3 regions of the Xanthobacter dioxanivorans genome follow, and region 2 is predicted to be linked to each of the others. Evidence: predicted binding sites of a transcription regulator. Region 2 holds the regulator's gene; each other region holds the start of a gene.

The links. Region 2 encodes PhoB, which activates phosphate uptake and scavenging genes when phosphate is short. Its sites were predicted from a motif close to TGTCATNNANCTGTCAT; they were not measured.
Region 1: the regulator PhoB is predicted to act here: its motif matches at 2,612-2,628, upstream of EZH22_RS16805 (RNA degradosome polyphosphate kinase).
Region 3: the regulator PhoB is predicted to act here: its motif matches at 3,377-3,393, upstream of EZH22_RS32555 (secretin N-terminal domain-containing protein).

What each region holds. Positions count from the first base shown of each region.
Region 1 covers NZ_CP063362.1:3,615,268-3,621,324, reverse strand. Annotated here, with positions in the region: gene EZH22_RS16820 (CDP-alcohol phosphatidyltransferase family protein) at 108-638, shown strand; gene EZH22_RS16815 (AI-2E family transporter) at 719-1,831, shown strand; gene EZH22_RS16810 (P-loop NTPase family protein) at 1,834-2,568, shown strand; gene EZH22_RS16805 (RNA degradosome polyphosphate kinase) at 2,678-4,888, shown strand; gene EZH22_RS16800 (Ppx/GppA family phosphatase) at 4,941-6,057, shown strand, end outside.
Region 2 covers NZ_CP063362.1:1,280,158-1,286,214, reverse strand. Annotated here, with positions in the region: gene pstC (phosphate ABC transporter permease subunit PstC) at 1-19, shown strand, start outside; gene pstA (phosphate ABC transporter permease PstA) at 33-866, shown strand; gene pstB (phosphate ABC transporter ATP-binding protein PstB) at 921-1,745, shown strand; gene phoU (phosphate signaling complex protein PhoU) at 1,765-2,490, shown strand; gene phoB (phosphate regulon transcriptional regulator PhoB) at 2,530-3,231, shown strand; gene EZH22_RS06170 (flavin monoamine oxidase family protein) at 3,257-4,609, opposite strand; gene EZH22_RS06165 (polyprenyl synthetase family protein) at 4,668-5,594, opposite strand; partial or broken gene EZH22_RS06160 (biosynthetic peptidoglycan transglycosylase) at 5,745-6,057, shown strand, end outside.
Region 3 covers NZ_CP063362.1:1,452,372-1,458,428, reverse strand. Annotated here, with positions in the region: gene EZH22_RS06975 (DHA2 family efflux MFS transporter permease subunit) at 1-290, shown strand, start outside; gene EZH22_RS06970 (tetratricopeptide repeat protein) at 343-906, opposite strand; gene EZH22_RS32560 (type II secretion system protein GspD) at 915-1,868, opposite strand; gene EZH22_RS32555 (secretin N-terminal domain-containing protein) at 1,865-3,166, opposite strand; gene EZH22_RS06960 (GspE/PulE family protein) at 3,695-5,353, shown strand; gene EZH22_RS06955 (type II secretion system F family protein) at 5,359-6,057, shown strand, end outside.

The DNA.
Region 1 (6,057 bases), 2.3 Mb from region 2:
CGCTCCAGCCGGCCGGGGCACGAGATGGTTTTGAATTCGGGCATCCTACCCCGGCGCGCCGGCCACCCCCGCGACACCGGCGCCCCCGCCACCCCGGAGGGCGTGGCGTGAGCCTGCCGAACATCATCACCCTCATCCGCATCCTGCTGGTGCCCCTGGTGGTCTGGGCCATCGCCTCGGGCGAGCCGCTGATCGCCTTCTGGCTGTTCCTGGCCGCCGGCATCTCGGACGCGCTGGACGGCTTCATCGCCAAGCGCTTCCACCTGCAGACCGAGCTCGGTTCCTATCTCGACCCGGTGGCGGACAAGGCGCTCTTGATCTCCATCTATGTGTCGCTGGCGGTGGCGGGCCTGATTCCGCGCTGGGTCGCCATCGCCGTGGTGTCGCGGGACGTGATGATCATCGGCGCGGTGGTGCTGTCCCTGGTCATGGCCAAGCCGGTGGCCATGAGCCCGCTGCTGGTGTCCAAGGTGAACACCGCCATCCAGATCGCCTTCGCCGCCTTCGTGCTGGCCTCCAGCGGCTTCGGACTGGCCCTTCCGGGGCTGTTCCAGCTGGGGCTCGTTCTGGTCGGGGTCTTGACGGGCCTTTCCGCCGCTGCCTATCTCGCCGCATGGACGCGCCATATGGCAAGCTGACCGGGGAGCCATCGGGCGAGCAGCGCCCGCAGGGCCCAAGCCCCCGCGCCCCGAAAGCCGCCACGCCGCCCGGCGTGGGGATGGCGCATGCGCACGCCGCGCTGCCCATGCGGCTGCAGATCCGCTTCTGGGTCGGCGCCCTCCTGCTCACCGCCTTGGCGCTGTGGCTGCTGGCCGGCATCCTGCTGCCGTTCGTCGCCGGCATCGTGCTCGCCTATTTCCTCAATCCGGTGGTGACGCGGCTGGAACGCGTCGGCATCGCCCGCACCCTGTCCGCCCTCGTGGTGGTCGGCATCATGCTGCTGGTGGTGCTGCTGTTCTTCCTGCTGGCGCTGCCGGTGCTGTCGTCCCAGCTGTTCGAGTTCATCCAGCGCCTGCCCTCCTACGTGACCCGCCTGCAAGGCCTGCTCACGGAGGAGAACCGCGAATGGCTGAGCGGCATCGTCGGCGACCGCCTGCCGGACATGCAGCGCTCGGTCTCCGACCTGATGACGCAGGGGGTGAGCCACCTTCTGGGCCTGCTCTCGTCGGTCTGGTCGGGCGGGCAGGCGCTGATCTCCCTGTTCGCGCTGCTGGTGGTGACGCCGGTGGTGGTATTCTACATCCTGTGCGACTGGGACGAGATGATCGGCTTCGTGGACCGCCTCGTCCCGGTGCCGCAGCGCCCGGTGGTGCGGGGCCTCGCCTGCTCCATGGACAATGCGGTGGCCGGCTTCGTGCGCGGCCAGGCCCTGGTGTGCCTGCTGCTCGGCACCTTCTATGCGGTGGCCCTGTCCATGGTGGGGCTGAATTTCGGCCTGCTCATCGGCATCGTCTCCGGCGTCATCACCTTCATCCCTTATGTGGGCTCGCTCACCGGCTTCGTCCTGGCCATGGGGGTCGCCATCGTCCAATTCTTCCCGGACTGGAGCATGATCGGCACGGTGCTCGCCATCTTCGTCGCCGGCCAGACCATCGAGGGCTACGTGCTCTCGCCCAAGCTGGTGGGCGATTCGATCGGCGTGCATCCGGTGTGGCTCATGTTCGCCCTGTTCGCCTTCGGCTACCTGTTCGGCTTCGTCGGCCTGCTGCTGGCGGTGCCCCTCACGGCGGTGGGCGGCGTCCTGGTGCGCTTCGCCATTGCCCGCTACCTCCAGTCCTCCCTCTACACGGGACCGGACGACGACGCCCTGCCGCCGCCCGAGAGCGCCTGAGCATGGCCGGCCGCGATCCCCGCCCGCGCCAGCTGCCCCTCGATCTGCCGGCGCGGCCGGCGCTCCATCGCGAGGATTTCCTCGCCGCCCCCGGCAATGCCGCCGCCTTGGCGCTGATCGACGCCTTTCCCGACTGGTCGGCGCGGGTGGTGTGCCTGGTGGGTCCGGAAGGCGCGGGCAAGTCGCATCTGGCCGCCATCTTCGCCGAGCGCGCGGGTGCGCGCACCCTGGCCGCGCGCGACCTGCAGCGGGAGGATGTGCCCGCGGCCCTCGCCGCCGGCGCGCTGGTGCTGGAAGACCTGGAGCCGGGCGACTTCAGCGAGGCGGCGCTGTTCCACCTGCTCAACCTTGCCCGCGAGCAGCAGGCCTGGCTGCTGATGACCGCCCGCACGCCGCCGGCGCAGTTCGTCCTGGCCACGGCCGATCTCGCCTCGCGGCTGCGGGCGGTGCCGGTGTTCGAGATCGCCCCGGCGGACGACGCCCTGCTGGCGGCGGTGCTGGTGAAGCTGTTCGCCGACCGGCAGCTCGCTGTGGACGAGGCGACGGTGCAGTATCTGCTGCTGCGCATGCAGCGTACGGTGGCCGGAGCCAAGCGCATCGTCGAGGCCATCGATGCCGCCGCGCTCGCCGCCCGGCGGCCGGTGACGCGGGCGCTGGCGGCCCAGGTGCTGCGCGAGGAGGCGGCGCTGCGCGAGGAGGCCGGCGGCGCCGGCGAAGCCGACGACGAGGACGAATGACGCGGCAAGCCGCGGGCCGCACGCGACGGGACCGGGGCGGCGACGTCATAGAGTGGTCATCTAAGCTGGCCATGGTCCGGCCAAACCTCTCGGGGGACCGAACATGGGTATGAACGAGGCCGCCGCGCTCGCCGAGACGGAACTCGCCGCCGACACGGCGCAGCTGGAAGCGACGCAGAGGGAAGCCGCTGACGTGTTTGCGCTGTCGCAATCGCCGCAGCGCTTCATCAACCGCGAGCTGTCCTGGCTGCATTTCAACCGCCGGGTGCTCGAGGAAGCGGCCAACAAGAATCACCCCCTGCTGGAGCAGTTGCGCTTCCTGTCCATCTCCGCCAACAATCTCGACGAGTTCTTCATGGTCCGCGTGGCCGGCCTGAAGGAGCAGGTGCGCGAGGGGGTGCAGGAGCTGAGCCCGGACGGGCTCACCCCGTCCGAGCAGCTCGTGGTCCTCCAGGCGAGCGCCACCCAGCTCATCTCCGACCAGCAGGCGCGCTGGCGGGAGCTGCGGCGCGAGCTGGCCGGAGCCGGCGTGGTGCTGGTGGACGGCGCCGACGCCACCGCCGAGGACATCGGGCTGCTGGAGCGGCACTTCCTCAACTACGTCTTCCCGGTGCTCACCCCGCTGGCCATCGATCCGGCGCACCCCTTCCCGTTCATCCCCAACCTCGGCTTCTCGCTGGCGCTGCAATTGGTGCGGCAGTCGGACGGGCGGGGCATGAACGCGCTGATCCGCATTCCGGCCAAGGTGGACCGCTTCATCCGCCTGAGCGACCTCGGCACCGGCGCGCTGCGCTTCATCACGCTCGAGCAGATGATCGGCCTGTTCATCACCCGCCTGTTCCCCGGCTATGCGGTGAAGGGACAGGGCGTGTTCCGCGTGGTGCGCGACAGCGACCTGGAAATCGAGGAGGAGGCGGAGGACCTCGTCCGCCTGTTCGAGACCGCCCTCAAGCAGCGCCGCTACGGCGAGGTGATCCGCATGGAGGCCGACGCCGCCATGCCGGAGGAGCTGCGCACCTTCGTCGCCCGCGAGCTGGGCGTGAACGACGACGAGATCTTCGTGGTGGACGGCGTGCTCGCCCTCAACGAATTCTCCCAGCTGGTCTCGGTGGACCGGCCGGACCTGAAGTTCACCTCCTTCAATGCCCGCTTCCCCGAGCGCATCCGCGACCATGGCGGCGACTGCTTCCTCGCCATCCGCGAGAAGGACATCCTGGTCCACCACCCCTACGAATCCTTCGACGTGGTGGTGCAGTTCCTGCGCCAGGCCGCCCGCGATCCCAACGTGGTGGCCATCAAGCAGACCCTCTACCGCACCTCCTCCGACAGCCCCATCGTGAAGGCGCTGGCGGAAGCCGCCGAGGCCGGCAAGTCGGTGACCGCCCTGGTCGAGCTGAAAGCCCGCTTCGACGAGGAGGCCAACATCCGCTGGGCGCGCGACCTGGAGCGCGCCGGGGTGCAGGTGGTGTTCGGCTTCATCGAGCTGAAGACCCACGGCAAGCTGTCCATGGCGGTGCGCCGCGAGGGCACCTCGCTTGCCACCTACGTGCATGTGGGCACCGGCAACTACCACCCCATTACCGCCCGCATCTATACCGACCTGAGCTTCTTCACCGCCGACCCGGTGATCGCCCAGGACGTGGCGCGGATCTTCAACTTCATCACCGGCTATGCCAGCCCCGGCGAGCTCGACGCCATGGCGGTCTCGCCCACCGGCCTCAAGCCGCGCCTGCTGAACCACATCGCCGACGAGATCGAGTTCGCCCGCGCCGGCCGCCCCGCCGCCATCTGGCTGAAGTGCAACTCGCTGGTGGATCCGCAGATCATCGACGCGCTCTACGAGGCGAGCGCCGCCGGGGTGCAGGTGGACTGCGTCATCCGCGGCATCTGCTGCCTCAGGCCCGGCATTCCCGGCCTGTCGGAGAACATCCGGGTCAAGTCCATCATCGGCCGCTTCCTGGAGCACTCGCGCATCTACTGCTTCGGCGCCGGCCACGGGTTGCCGAGCCCGAACGCGGTGGTCTACATCTCCTCGGCCGACCTCATGCCGCGCAATCTCGACCGCCGGGTCGAGACCTTGTGCCCCATCACCAACCCCACCGTGCACGAGCAGGTGCTCGACCAGATCATGGTCGCCAACCTGATCGACAACCAGCAGAGCTGGCGGGTGTTGCCCGACGGCGCCTCCGAACGCATAGTCCCCGCCCCGGGCGAGGAACCGTTCAACGCCCATCAATATTTCATGACCAACCCGAGCTTGTCCGGACGTGGAAAGTCTCTCAAAGATTCTTCGCCGCGCAGCCTTTTCGTCCGGCGCTGAAGTCGACGATCATCCCCACCGCGCGCCCGGCCGGCTTCCGGCCGGCCCGCCGGTGGCGGTGATCGACATCGGCTCCAACTCGGTGCGTCTCGTGGTCTATGAGGGGCTGAGCCGCGCGCTCACCCCCATCTTCAACGAGAAGGCCCTGTGCGGCCTCGGCCGCGAGGTGCTGTCCACCGGGCGCCTGCCGCAGGACGCGGTGGACCGCGCCTTCGCGGCGCTGCGGCGCTTCCGCGCCTTGTGCGAGGCCATGCAGGTGGGCGAGGTCCATGCCCTGGCCACCGCCGCCGCGCGCGACGCCGAGAACGGCCCCGCCTTCATCGCCGAGTGCGAGGCCATCTGCGGCACCCGGATCGAGCTGCTCACCGGCAAGCGCGAGGCGGAGCTCGCCGCCGGCGGCATCGTCGCCGGCATCCACGCGCCGGACGGCGTGGTGGGCGACCTCGGCGGCGGTTCCCTCGAGCTGGTGGACGTGAAGGGCCTCGCGGTGGGCACCGGCGTCACCCTGCCGCTGGGCGGCCTCGCTTTGCAGGACCGCTCCGCCCGCTCCACCCGCAAGGCGGAGAAGATCGTCAAGGACATCATGCCGGAAGCCGGCGTGCTGGAAAGCCTCGCCGGGCGCACCTTCTACGCCGTCGGCGGCACCTGGCGGGCGCTGGCGCGGCTGCACATGTTCCAGAAGGGCTACCCGCTGCACGTGATGCACGGCTACGTGATCCCGGCCCGCGAGGCGCTCGACTTCACCCGCATCGTCCACCGGGCCGACACCGAGACCCTTGCCCATATCGACGTGATCTCCGACGCCCGGCGCCCGCTGCTCGCCTATGGCGCGGTGGTGCTGGAGAACATCGTCCGGCAGGGCCGCCCCTCCGAGGTGGTCATCTCCGCCCTCGGCGTGCGCGAGGGCCTGCTCTATTCCCTGCTCACCGACGAGGAGCGCGCCCGCGACCCGCTGCTGATCGCGGCGGCGGAGATGAACCTGCTGCGCTCGCGCTCGCCGCGCCACGGCGAGGAGCTGGTGGCGTGGACCGACGCCTTCTTCGCCTCCGCCCCGGTGCTGGAGGAGGCCGAGGACGAGAAGCGCCTGCGCCGGGCGGCCTGCCTGCTGGCCGACGTGGGCTGGCGCGCCCATCCCGACTATCGCGGCGAGCAGAGCCTCAACATGATCG
Region 2 (6,057 bases):
ATCCAACCTGAAGTCCTGAGGAGCGCGTCAGCATGACCTCCCTCGCCATCCGCCGCAGCAAGGACCTCACCGTCAAGGTCATCAGCACCGGCTTTGCGGTCCTCGCCTTGTTCCTCCTGGCGTGGATCCTGTTCACGCTGGTCCAGAAGGGGCTTCCGGCCCTCGGGCTCAACGTCTTCACCAAGGTGACCCTGCCGCCGGGCCACAACGGCGGCCTCCTGAACGCGATCGTCGGGTCGCTGATCCAGATCGGGCTCGCCATGGTGATCGGAACACCCATCGGCCTCCTGGCCGGGACGTTCCTCGCCGAGAACGGGAAGAACACGAAGGTCGGCGAGGTCGCCCGCTTCGTGAACGACATCCTGCTCTCCGCGCCGTCCATCTTGGTGGGCCTGTTCGTCTACACCTTCCTCGTCGCGCCGATGGGTGGCTTCTCCGGCTGGGCCGGCGCGGTCGCCCTCGCCATCCTGGTGATCCCGGTGGTGGTGCGCACCACCGAGGACATGCTGAACCTCGTTCCGGTGGGGCTGCGCGAGGCGGCCTATGCGCTCGGGGCGCCGCAGTGGAAGGTGGTGATGATGATCACCTGGCGCGCGGCGCGGGCGGGCATCGTCACCGGCGTCCTGCTCGCCGTCGCCCGCGCGGCCGGGGAGACGGCACCGCTGCTCTTCACCTCACTCGGCAACAACTCCTTTTCCACGGACCTGTCGAAGCCCATGGCGAGCCTGCCCATCGCCATCTACCAGTTTGCCGGCAGCCCGTTCGACGACTGGGTCTCCCTCGCCTGGGCCGGCGCGCTGCTCATCACCGTGGGCGTGCTCGTGCTCAATGTGGCGTCCCGACTGTTCCTGGCACGGGGCAACTAGCCTGCGCCGCCCGCGAAACCATCCTTCGAATTCAACCTCCGAAGCGAGGCTCATATGACTTCAGCCGTCGATCCCACCTTCAACATCGCATCGTCGGTCGCCGCCAGGCCCGACGCGCCGACGTCGCCCGCGAAGATCAAGGTGGAGAACCTGCAATTCTACTACGGCAGCAACCACGCCCTGCGGAACATCAACTTCGAGGTGCCGGAGAAGCGCGTGACCGCCATGATCGGCCCGTCGGGCTGCGGCAAGTCCACGCTGCTGCGGGTGTTCAACCGCATGTATGACCTCTATCCCGGCCAGCGGGCCGAGGGGTCGGTGCTGTTCGACGGGGTCAACGTGGTGGGCAAGGAGCTCGACCCCACGGTGGTGCGCTCGCGCATCGGCATGGTGTTCCAGAAGCCGACCCCGTTCCCCATGACCATCTATGACAACATCGCCTTCGGCGTGAAGCTGCATGAGAAGCTCAACAAGGCGCAGATGGACGAGCGGGTGGAATGGTGCCTGCGCAAGGCCGCCATCTGGGACGAGACCAAGGACCGCCTGCACACATCGGCCCTCGGCATGTCCGGCGGCCAGCAGCAGCGCCTGTGCATCGCCCGCACCATCGCGGTGAAGCCCGAGGTGATCCTGCTCGACGAGCCCACCTCGGCCCTCGACCCCATCTCCACCTCGAAGATCGAGGACCTGATCGACGAGCTGAAGCAGGACTTCACCATCGTCATCGTGACCCACAACATGCAGCAGGCCGCGCGCTGCGCCGACATGACCGCCTTCTTCTATCTCGGTGAGCTGATCGAGGTGGCGCCTTCGGACGTGATCTTCACCAATCCGAAGGAGATCAAGACGCGCGACTACATTACCGGCCGCTTCGGCTGAGACGAGAAGGATCATCCCGATGCCGGAGCATACCGTTGCCTCCTTCGACCAGGAGTTGAAGGAAATCGGCCGCAAGGTGGTGGAGATGGGCGGACAGGCGGAACGCCTCGTCGCCGATTCCGTGACCTCGCTCATCAAGCGCGACATCGCCCTGGCCCAGAAGGTGGTGCTCGTCGACGCCACCGTGGACCAGATGCAGCGTGAGATCGAGGACCGCGCCATCCTCGTCATCGCCAAGCGTCAGCCGGTGGCCAACGACCTGCGCGAGATCGTCTCGGCCATCCGCATCGCCAACGATCTCGAGCGCATCGGCGACCTGGCCAAGAACGTGGGCAAGCGCGTCATCGCCATCGAGGGCGAATACCACCCGCAGAAGCTGGTGCGCGGGGTGGAGCACATCTCCGACCTGGTGCTGGAGCAGCTCAAGGAGGTGCTCGACGCCTATGCGGCGCGTAACGAGGCCAAGGCGGTGGAAGTGTGGGGCCGGGACGGCGCCATCGACACCATGTACACCTCCCTGTTCCGCGAGCTCCTCACCTACATGATGGAAGATCCGCGCAACATCTCGGTGTGCACCCACCTTCTGTTCTGTGCCAAGAACATCGAGCGCATCGGCGACCACGCGACCAACATCGCGGAGATCGTCTACTACATGGTCAGCGGCCAGAACCTGCCGGACCGCCCCAAGGCGGATGCCTCCAGCGAGACCACCCTGGCCTTTCCCGGCCGGTCCGTCCAGGGCTGACCCAAGCCAGCCCGACTTGAAAACGACAGGTGAAACACTGTGCCGGCGCGTATTCTGATCGTCGAGGACGAGGAGCCCCTGACCCTTCTGCTCCGCTACAATCTGGAGTCGGAGGGTTATGGCGTCGAAAGCGTGGGGCGCGGTGACGAGGCCGAGACCCGCCTGCGCGAAAGCGTGCCCGATCTCGTCATCCTCGACTGGATGCTGCCGGGCCTTTCCGGCATCGAACTGTGCCGTCGCCTGAGGACCCGCCCGGAAACCGAGCGCCTGCCGGTGATCATGCTCACCGCCCGGGGCGAGGAAACCGAGCGGGTGCGCGGCCTCGCCACCGGGGCGGACGACTATGTGGTGAAGCCGTTCTCGGTGCCCGAGCTGCTCGCCCGGGTGCGGGCGCTGCTGCGCCGGGCCAAGCCCGAGCATGTGGCGACCCTGCTGCGGGCGGGCGACATCGAGCTCGACCGGGAAACCCACCGCGTGCACCGCGCCGGGCGCGAGGTGCATCTCGGCCCCACCGAGTTCCGCCTGCTGGAGTTCCTGATGCAGAGCCCCGGCCGCGTGTTCTCGCGCGAGCAGCTGCTCGACGGGGTGTGGGGCCAGGACGTCTATATCGACGAGCGCACGGTGGACGTGCATGTGGGCCGCCTGCGCAAGGCGATCAATCGCGGCCGGCAGTCGGATCCCATCCGCACCGTGCGCGGCGCGGGCTACTCCTTCAACGAGATGTTCGCCCGCGCCCATTGAGAACGGGCCGTTCGAGCCGCGCACCTCAGCCCGATCGCACGCCGAGAAGGGCGAGGGCCTGCTTGGCCGCCCGCTCGCCGGACAGCCAGGCCCCGCCCATGGTGCCCCAGAGGGTCTCGTGGGCATGTTCCCCGGCGAAGATGAGCCGGCCGAGGGCCACTTCCGTGAAGGCGCGCCGCATGTTGCCGAAGCCGGGCAGGGCGCAGGAGAAGGCACCGAGCGCCCACGGCTCCTTGGTCCAGCGCGTGGCGTGCACCTTGCCCACCTTCTTCGCGAGATCGGCGCCAAACTCCCGCGTCAGCGCCTCCTTGAGGAAGGTGGTGGCGGCCTCGGGCGGGCCGTCGGCGAGACCGTTCGCCACGTCGCCGGCGACCTCGAGGGTATAGAGATCGCTGCCGGCGATGCGGGCGCGCAGGGCATAGGCGCGCGGGCCCTCCGCCCGGAAGTAGAGAAGCTCGTCCATGTTGAGCCCGAGCGGGTTGCGCGGCAGGCGGAACGCGATGTGGTCGAAGGCGCCGAGGGTGATCTTCTCGATCGCGGTGCGGTAGCGCGGAGGCAGGGCCGGCAGAATCCGCAGCTTGCCCGCCGCAATCACGCTCGGCGGCACGGCGACGATCACCGCGCGGGCCAGGAGCGTGCCGCGCCCGGTCTGCACCACGGCCTGCCGGCCGCCCAGCTCCACCGAGCGCACCGGTGTTTCCAGGCGGACGGTGAGGGGCCGGGCCAGCTGGCTCACCAGGGTGCCGATGCCCTGGGCGCAGACTTCCACGCTATCGGGCTCCTCGGCGCGGGAGGCGTCCACGGTCGAAACCTGGTCGAGCTCCTTGGCGCAGGCAAGGGGGCCCACCACGAAACGGGCGCTGTCCGACCACGGGCCGAGGTCGGCGAGCACGCGGGCGGCCGGCAAGTCGCGCCCCGCATCGCCGGCGGCAACGATGGCGCGTTGGGCCCGGCGCACCGTGCCGACGAAATCCTCATATTCGGAATCGTTGGCCTCGCGTCCCTTCAGATAGAGGCGGCCGCCGTCCGGAGCACGGTGGATGTCGAGGCCCTCCGCCCGGCCGAAGGCGGCCATGGGGCGCGCGGCCGGCATGTTCAAGCGCGCCGCGCCGAGATCGAGCGGCACGCCAAAGGCGGCGGTATCGGTGAGGGCACGTCCGCCCACCCGGTTGGAGGCCTCCAGCAGGACATAGGAGCGCCCGGCCTCGGCGATCCGCCGGGCGGCGGAAATGCCGGCGGCACCGGCGCCGATGATCACCACGTCGGGCTCGTTCTGCTGCCCGAGCGCCCGCGTGGCCGCAAGGGGCAGCGTGGCAAGGGCGGCGCCGCGGGCGAGGAGCGTGCGGCGGGTGAGGGAAGATCGGTCGCGGTCGGTCACGGGCGGGACGCTAGCATGCCCGAGGCGGGTTGGGCGAGGGCTGGACGGGGCCGCCGCCTCAGCTGCGACGCGCGGCGACGAAGCGGGCCGCCTCGGCGAGGATGGCGCCACGGGCGCCAAACGGGCCGAGGGCCGTCGTCGCCTCCGCCACCAGCCCGTCGAGGAGGGCGCGGGCCGCGTCGAGGCCGAGGAGGGAGACCAGGGTCGCCTTGCCGGCGGCCGCGTCCTTGCCCACCTTCTTGCCCACCTCCTCCGCCGTTCCTTCCACGTCGAGGATGTCGTCGGCGATCTGGAAGGCGGCGCCGAGCGCCCGGCCATAGGCCTGCAGGGCCGCCCGCTCGGCGGCGCCCGCCCGCCCGAGGAGCGCGCCGGCTTCTGCCGACAGGGCGAGGAGGGCGCCGGTCTTCATGGCCTGGAGGTCGCGGATGGCGGGAGCGTCGAGGGCGAGCGCCGCGCCGCCCGAGAACCGGCCTTCGGCGGCGAGGTCCAGCATCTGCCCACCCACCATGCCGCCGATGCCGGCGGCGCGGGCAAGCGCCCGCACCAGGGCGACGCGCACCACAGGGTCGGGATGGGCGTCGTCCCCGGCGAGCAGGTCGAAGGCCAGGGTCAGCAGGCCGTCGCCGGCGAGAATGGCGGTTGCTTCGTCATAGGCCCGGTGCACGGTCGGCCGGCCGCGGCGCAGGTCGTCATTGTCCATGGCCGGCAGGTCGTCGTGGACAAGGGAATAGCAGTGGATGCACTCGACCGCCGCCGCGACGGTCACGGCACCGTCGGCAGGAATGCCGAAGAGGGCGGCGCTTTCCATCACCAGGAAGGGGCGCAGGCGCTTGCCGCCACCGAGCGCGCCATGGCGCATGGCCGCCATGAGACGCTCGGGCCGCACGCGCTCGCCAGGCAGAGCCGCGCCGGCAAGGGCGGCGTCGAGGCGGGCTTCGGCGGCCGCGGCGGAAGCGTCGAGACGGTCCTTGAGGGAGAGCGGCACCTTGGGCCTTCCTGCGTTGGGAGGGCGGAAAAGGAACGCCCGGGCGGGGCGCACCGTTGACGGGGGTCACCGGGTGCCCCAACCAGGGGGGAACGTCAAGCGGCCAGCCCGCAGCGATCGCATCGCGGAGCGGCGAGGGGAGGGCAGAGGATGGTCCGTCTGGTGCTGCGCGTCGTGATCGTCCTCGTTGCCATCCCCCTGGTGCTCTCCATCGCCTACAACGTGGTCAATCCGGTCTCCACCCTCATGCTCGGGCGCTGGATCACGGGGAGCGGGTGGAGCGCGTGTGGACGCCCATCGAGATGATCTCGCCGGCCCTCGTGCGCGCGGTGATCGCCTCCGAGGACGCCGGCTTCTGCAGCCATTGGGGCGTCGATTTCGCCGAGATGCGCGCGGCCATCGATTCGGCGGACGAGCTGGAGGAGACGCGCGGCGCCTCCACCATCCCCATGCAGATCGCCAA
Region 3 (6,057 bases), 170 kb from region 2:
TCAACAATCGCTGGGACCTGCATCTCGCCCGGCTGCACGAGCATGTGCAGTGGGGCAGCGCGGCGGCGCTGGAGCGGATCGATTCCATGACCGCCGCCTTCTCCGGCCTCGGCTCGCAGGCGGCGTCCGCCGGCCTGAAGCAGATGTCGCTGCTGGTGCGGCGCGAGGCGCTGGTGATGTCGTTCGCCGACGTGTTCTACCTGCTCACCTTCCTGTTCCTGGCCCTGGTGGTGGCGACCCCGCTCATGCGCCGCCCGGCGCGCGGCGGGGGAGGCGGCGGCGGTCACTGAGCGGGGCTGCACCGAGCGCGGCCACGGCTGAACCCGGCCTCGGCGGACGCCTTCAGGGCATCGGCAGGGGCGGCGCCGGGACCCATCGGATGGCGAGCTCCTGGGCGACGGCGCGCTGCGCCGGGCTCATCTTGGTGGCCACCGCGTCGCGCAGGCGCGTGAAGACGTCGCGCTCGTGCCGGTCGGCCCGGGCGGCGGCGAGGATCAGCCATTTCTGCGACAGCACCACGTCGCGCGGCACGCCGTGCCCCTTGTCGTACAGGAGGCCGAGCAGGTACTGCGCCGTTGCTTCGCCCTGCTCGGCCGCGCACATGTACCATTGGGCGGCGAGCCCGTAATTCTGCGGCACGCCCTTGCCGTATTCATAGAGGAAGCCGAGGAGCCCCTGGGCGCGGGCCTCGCCGGCGAAGGCCAGCGGGGTCAGGAGCGTCGCCGCGGCGCGATAGTCGCCACGGGCATAGAGCGCGAAGGCCCGGGCCGCCGAGCCGGCCTGCGCGGCCGGCGCCGCCGGGAGAGCCAGCGCCACGGCCAGCACCGCCGTCAGCACCGTTGCGCGCGCCGGAAGCCGCCGGCGCCCCTCGCGCCGCTTCGGGCCGGGGCCGGGAGGAATGTCCATTCCGGCGCTCATCGGTTCAGCAAGGGCGGCTGCGGCCCGCCCGGCAGGGTGCCGATGGTGCCGCGCAGCTTGGCGCGCAGCTCCTCCGCCACCGTGTGGGCGTCGGTGTTGTCGCGGATGATCTGCGGGCGGATGAAGATGATGAGCTCGGTGCGCTTCACCGTGCCGGTGGTATGGGCGAAGGCGTCGCCGACGCCGGGGATCTGGTCGAGGATGGGCACGCCCTGGCGCACGCCATCGCGGCGCTCGCTGATGAGGCCGGCCAGCAGCACCGTCTGGCCGCTGGCCACGGCGATGGTGCTCTTTACCTTGCGCTGGGACACGGTGGGGGTGAGCGTCGAGCTGCTGGAGCTCGACGAGCCGGTGGCCTGGGTCTGGGTGACGTTGGAGATCTCCTGCTCGATGTCGAGGCGCACCTGGCCGTTCACGTTCACCCGCGGCATCACGTGCAGGATGATGCCGGTGTTCTTGTACTCGATGGTGTTGACCACCGTGTTGGACGAGGTCAGCACGGTGGCGCTGCCGGTGGAGACCGGGACCTCGTCGCCCACCTGCAGCGTCGCCTTCTGGTTGTCCACCACGACCACCGAGGGGTTGGACAGCACCTTCACGTCGGTGACCGTGTGCAGGGCGTCGAGGATGGCCCTCGGCTGGTTCTCGCGGCCGATGAGCAGGTTGAAGCCGGGCAGCACGCGGTTGATGGCCTGGTCGGTGACGGTGCTGGACAAGGTGTTCAGCACCGAGCCGTTGTTGCTGCCGAGGCCGAGATTGTTGGAGGTGAGATAGAACTGCACGCCGTAGGCCAGCGTGTCGTTCAGCGTCACCTCGGCCACGGTGGCCTCGATGGCCACCTGGAGCTGCGGCTGGTCGAGCTGCATCAGCGTGCGCTCGATGATGCGGTAATGTTCCTGGCTGGCGAAGATCAGCAGCGAGTTGTTCACCGTATCGGCGGTGATCCTCACGCCGGGGAGCAGGGCGGTTCCGCCGCCTGATCCGGTGCCTTGTCCCGTGCCCGAAGGGGCCCCTCCGCGTCCGTGCCGGTGGATTTCGCCCCGGCGGTGCCGGGCGCCTGCGCTGGCGGGGTGATGCCGAGCCGCTGTTGCACCGAGGGGCTCGTTCCGCCGCCGCCCGTGCCATCGCCATCCGCCCCGCCGCCGGAGGTGAGGGACGCGCCGGAGCCGGGGGCGATCTGGCTCGCCGCCTGGTCGAGGCCGCTCGACCCGCCGCCCATGAACAGGTCGTTGAGCACTTTCGCCGTCTGCTTCGCCTCGCCGTAGCGCAGGCGATAGACGCGCACCCCGACCGTGGTGTCGGAGCGGTCGAGGCGGGTGATCCAGGTGGCCGCCGTCTTGAGCAGCTCGGGCTTGCGGGCCACGACCATGATGGAGTTGAGCCGGCCGATGGCCTGGAACTTGACGAGCTTGTGGCTCAGCCCGCTCTCGCCCGCATCCATCAGGCTCTCCAGCTCGGAGATGAGCGGCTCGGGGGTGCCGTTGCGCACGGGATAGATGCCCACCGACTGGCCGCGCATCCAGTCGGCGTCGAAGGACAGGGCGGTGTTGATGGCCGCCTGCCGCTCGGCGCCCGTGCCCTGGATGAGCAGCAGGTTGCGGCCGGGATCGGCGCGCACCGCGCCGGCGCGGGTGGCGAAGCTGTCCAGAAGTGGCATGAGGGCCTCGGCCGAGACGTAGCGCAGAGGGACCACCGACAGTCCGAAGCCAGGCTCGGCGCGCGCGGCGCCGACCTCGGTGGTGCCGCCGGCGGCTTCGGAGAGGGGCACGAGGCGATAGCCCGCGGCGTCGCGGATCATGGCCACGGCGTTGGACCGGAGCGCGCTTTCCAGCACGTAGAGCAGGTCGGCCTTCGGCACCGGCCGGGCCGAGGCGAGGCTGACCGTTCCCTGCACGCGCGGGTCGATCACGTAGCCCACCCCGAGGATGTCGCCGAGCACCACCTTGGCCACCGTGGTCACCGGCGTGTTGTCGAAATTGAGGTCGTAGCCGTCAGGCCCGGCGCCGGTTCCGGCGCGGCCGGCCACCCCGGTTTCGGAAGGATCGGAGACCGGCGGGCCGGCGTTGGTGGCGTAATATTCGACCGCCCGGCGATCGTCGGGGATCTCCTGCGTCGCGGGCACGGGCCGGGTCTGGCGCGGGGACAGGTCCAGCGAACGCACCTGCTCGAAGACCCCGGGCGAGCGGGTGTCTTCCGGCACGAAGGAGCACGCGCCGAGCGCGCCGGCGAGGAGGGCCGCACAGACCAAGCGGATACGGACCGGTCGGAACCCGAACCGGTTGGGCCGAACTTTGCGCACACTCCACCCCGATGCCTCGATCAATCGGCTGCCAGTCGAGGTGGATGGCCCCGAACTCCCGACGGTAAATGTCTAGTATCGGCGGCGTATGACAGAAATATTAGGGGGGTGTCGCCGGGTGCCGGGCGGTGCTTCCTCAACGCTGGCGCGAAATGGCGTTGTAGCGCCATTGTCATCTGGATGCCGCGAAACCTTCATGAGGCGGCACGATTATGCGCGCGGTGCGTCGGCGGTGCCGGGGCGGGCCTCGCCTCGTCCGCATTGCAGCGCGCAGTCCCGGACGGGCGGAGACTCGGCGGGGCGGAGTCTTGGTCGGGCAAGGTCTTGGCCGGGCAAGGTCTTGGCCGGGCGGAGTTTCGCCGCCGGCGGCCGGGCGCGGCGGATCCGGCGGGGCGCACGCGCGGCGACTGGATCTTTCTGGGCACCTTTCCGGTGGTAGGGACACGGGGCATGACGGCCGAGGGCGCCGGCGACTTCATGAGCTATCTGGCGCGTGGCGGGCACGGGCGTCCGGGCCCGGCGCCGTCGGGCGAAGCCGCGGGGCCGGCGGCGGGCGGGGCGCTGCGGCGGGTCTGGGAGGCGAGCGAGCTGACCGCCGGCGACTTTGCCGATGCGGTTGCGGCCTTCTATTGCCTGCCGCGCGTTGGCCTTGCGGAGCTGATGGCGGCGGCGCCGCTGGTCTCCGCCTTCTCGCCGCGCTTCCTGCGCGAGGTGGCGGCCCTGCCCCACCGGGCGGCCGGGGGAGCGGCGTGCCTCGCCGTGGGCGATCCCACCGACGCATCGGTGGTGCAGGCCGCCGAGATCGTGCTCGGGGAGAAGGTGGCGCTGGCTGTGGCCTCGTTCGAGGACATCGCCACGGTTCTCGCCGAGCGGCTGGGGGCGGACGAGGCGCAGGCGGCGGCGGCCGCGGGGCCCGGCGATGCGCGCGCCGCCGACGACATCGACAGCCTGCGCGACCTCGCCAGCGGCGCCCCGGTGGTGCGCGCGGTGAACGACCTGCTGGAAAAGGCGGTGGAGCTGCGCGCCAGCGACATCCATGTGGGCCCCTTCCGCGGCTCCATGGAGGTGCGCATGCGCATCGACGGCCTGCTGCGCCCGGTGGCGGCCCCGGCCGACGTGCTGCCGCAGGCGGTGATCTCCCGCATCAAGATCCTCGCCGGCCTCGACATCGCCGAGCGCCGCCTGCCCCAGGACGGCGCGGCGCGGCTGGGGCTGGGGCGCGGCGAGATCGACGTGCGCGTCGCCATCATGCCGACCCAGCACGGGGAGGCCGCCGTCATCCGCCTGCTGCCGCGCGACCGGGGCCTGCTGACCGTGGACCGGCTGGGCCTGTCGCCCGGCGACGCCGAGACCCTCGCCCGCCTGCTCGCCCTGCCGCACGGCATGATCGTCGTCACCGGCCCCACCGGCTCGGGCAAGACCACGACGCTGGCCACCCTTCTGTCGATCCTCAACGATCCCTCGCGCAAGATCCTCACCATCGAGGACCCGGTGGAGTACGAGATCCGCGGCATCTACCAGTCGCAGGTGCGCCCGGCCATCGGCCTGACCTTCGCCACCGCGCTGCGCGCCTTCCTGCGGCACGATCCGGACGTGATCATGGTGGGCGAGGTGCGCGATCCGGAGACGGCGCACATCGCCGTGCACGCCGCCCTGACCGGCCACCTGGTGCTCACCACCCTCCACACCGACACCGCCGCCGCGTCGGTGCCGCGCCTGCTCGACCTCGGGGTGGAGGGCTTCCTGCTGAAGTCGACGCTAAGGGCGGTGATCGCCCAGCGGCTGGTGCGCCAGCTCTGCGACCGCTGCAAGCGGCCGCACACGCTCCGGGCCCGCGACATCGAAGACGACCCGCGCTATGCCGCGCTGGGGCTTGAGGCGGGGGAGACCGTCCATGAGCCGGCGGGCTGCGAGCGCTGCGGCGGCTCCGGCTATCGCGGCCGCGTGGGGGTGTTCGAGATCCTCACCCTGTCGGACACGCTCCGCGAGATGATCGACCGCCATGCCGGCGCCAGCGTGCTCGACCGGGCCGCCATCGCGGGAGGCATGACCACCATGCTCGATGACGGCATCGCCAAGTGCCGGGCGGGCATCACCTCGGCCGCCGAGGTGCTGCGCGTCACCACGGTGCGCTGAGAGCCATGGCCGACTTCACCTACAGGGCCTTGACCCAGGCCGGCCAGCTCGTCACCGGGCGGATCGCCGGCACCACCGAGGCGGAGGTGCGCCAGCGCATCGAGTTTCTCGGCCTCGTGCCGGTGGAGACGGCACCGGCACGGGAGGCGGCATCGGCCGGCCGCTTCGGCTTGTCCTTCGGCGCCCCGCGCGCGGCCGACGTGACCTTGTTCACCCGCGACCTCGCCTTGCTGCTCAAGGCGGGGGCGCGGCTGGACGAGGCCCTCGAGCTCCTGTGCGGCGACGCCGACCTCGGCCGCATGCGCGCCGTGGCGGCGGGCATCCGGGCCGAGGTGCTCTCCGGCGCCGGCTTCGCCGAGGCGGTCGCCGCCCAGCCGAAGCTGTTTCCCCCGGTCTATGTGGCCCTGGTGCGGGTGGGAGAAGCGTCCGGCACGCTGGACCGGGTGCTCGAACTGCTCGCGCAGGAGCGCGCCCGGGCCGAGGAGCTGCGCCGCAAGCTGCTCGAGGCGCTGCAATATCCCGCCTTCGTCCTGGTCGCGGCCGGCGGCGTGCTGGTGTTCTTCCTGCTGTTCGTGATGCCGCAATTCTCCAGCGTGCTGCGCGACATGGGGGCCAAGCTCGATCCGGCGGTGGAGGTGCTGCTCGACCTGTCGGACATCCTGCAGGCCCATGCGGGCGCGGTCGCGGCCGGCATGGCGCTGCTG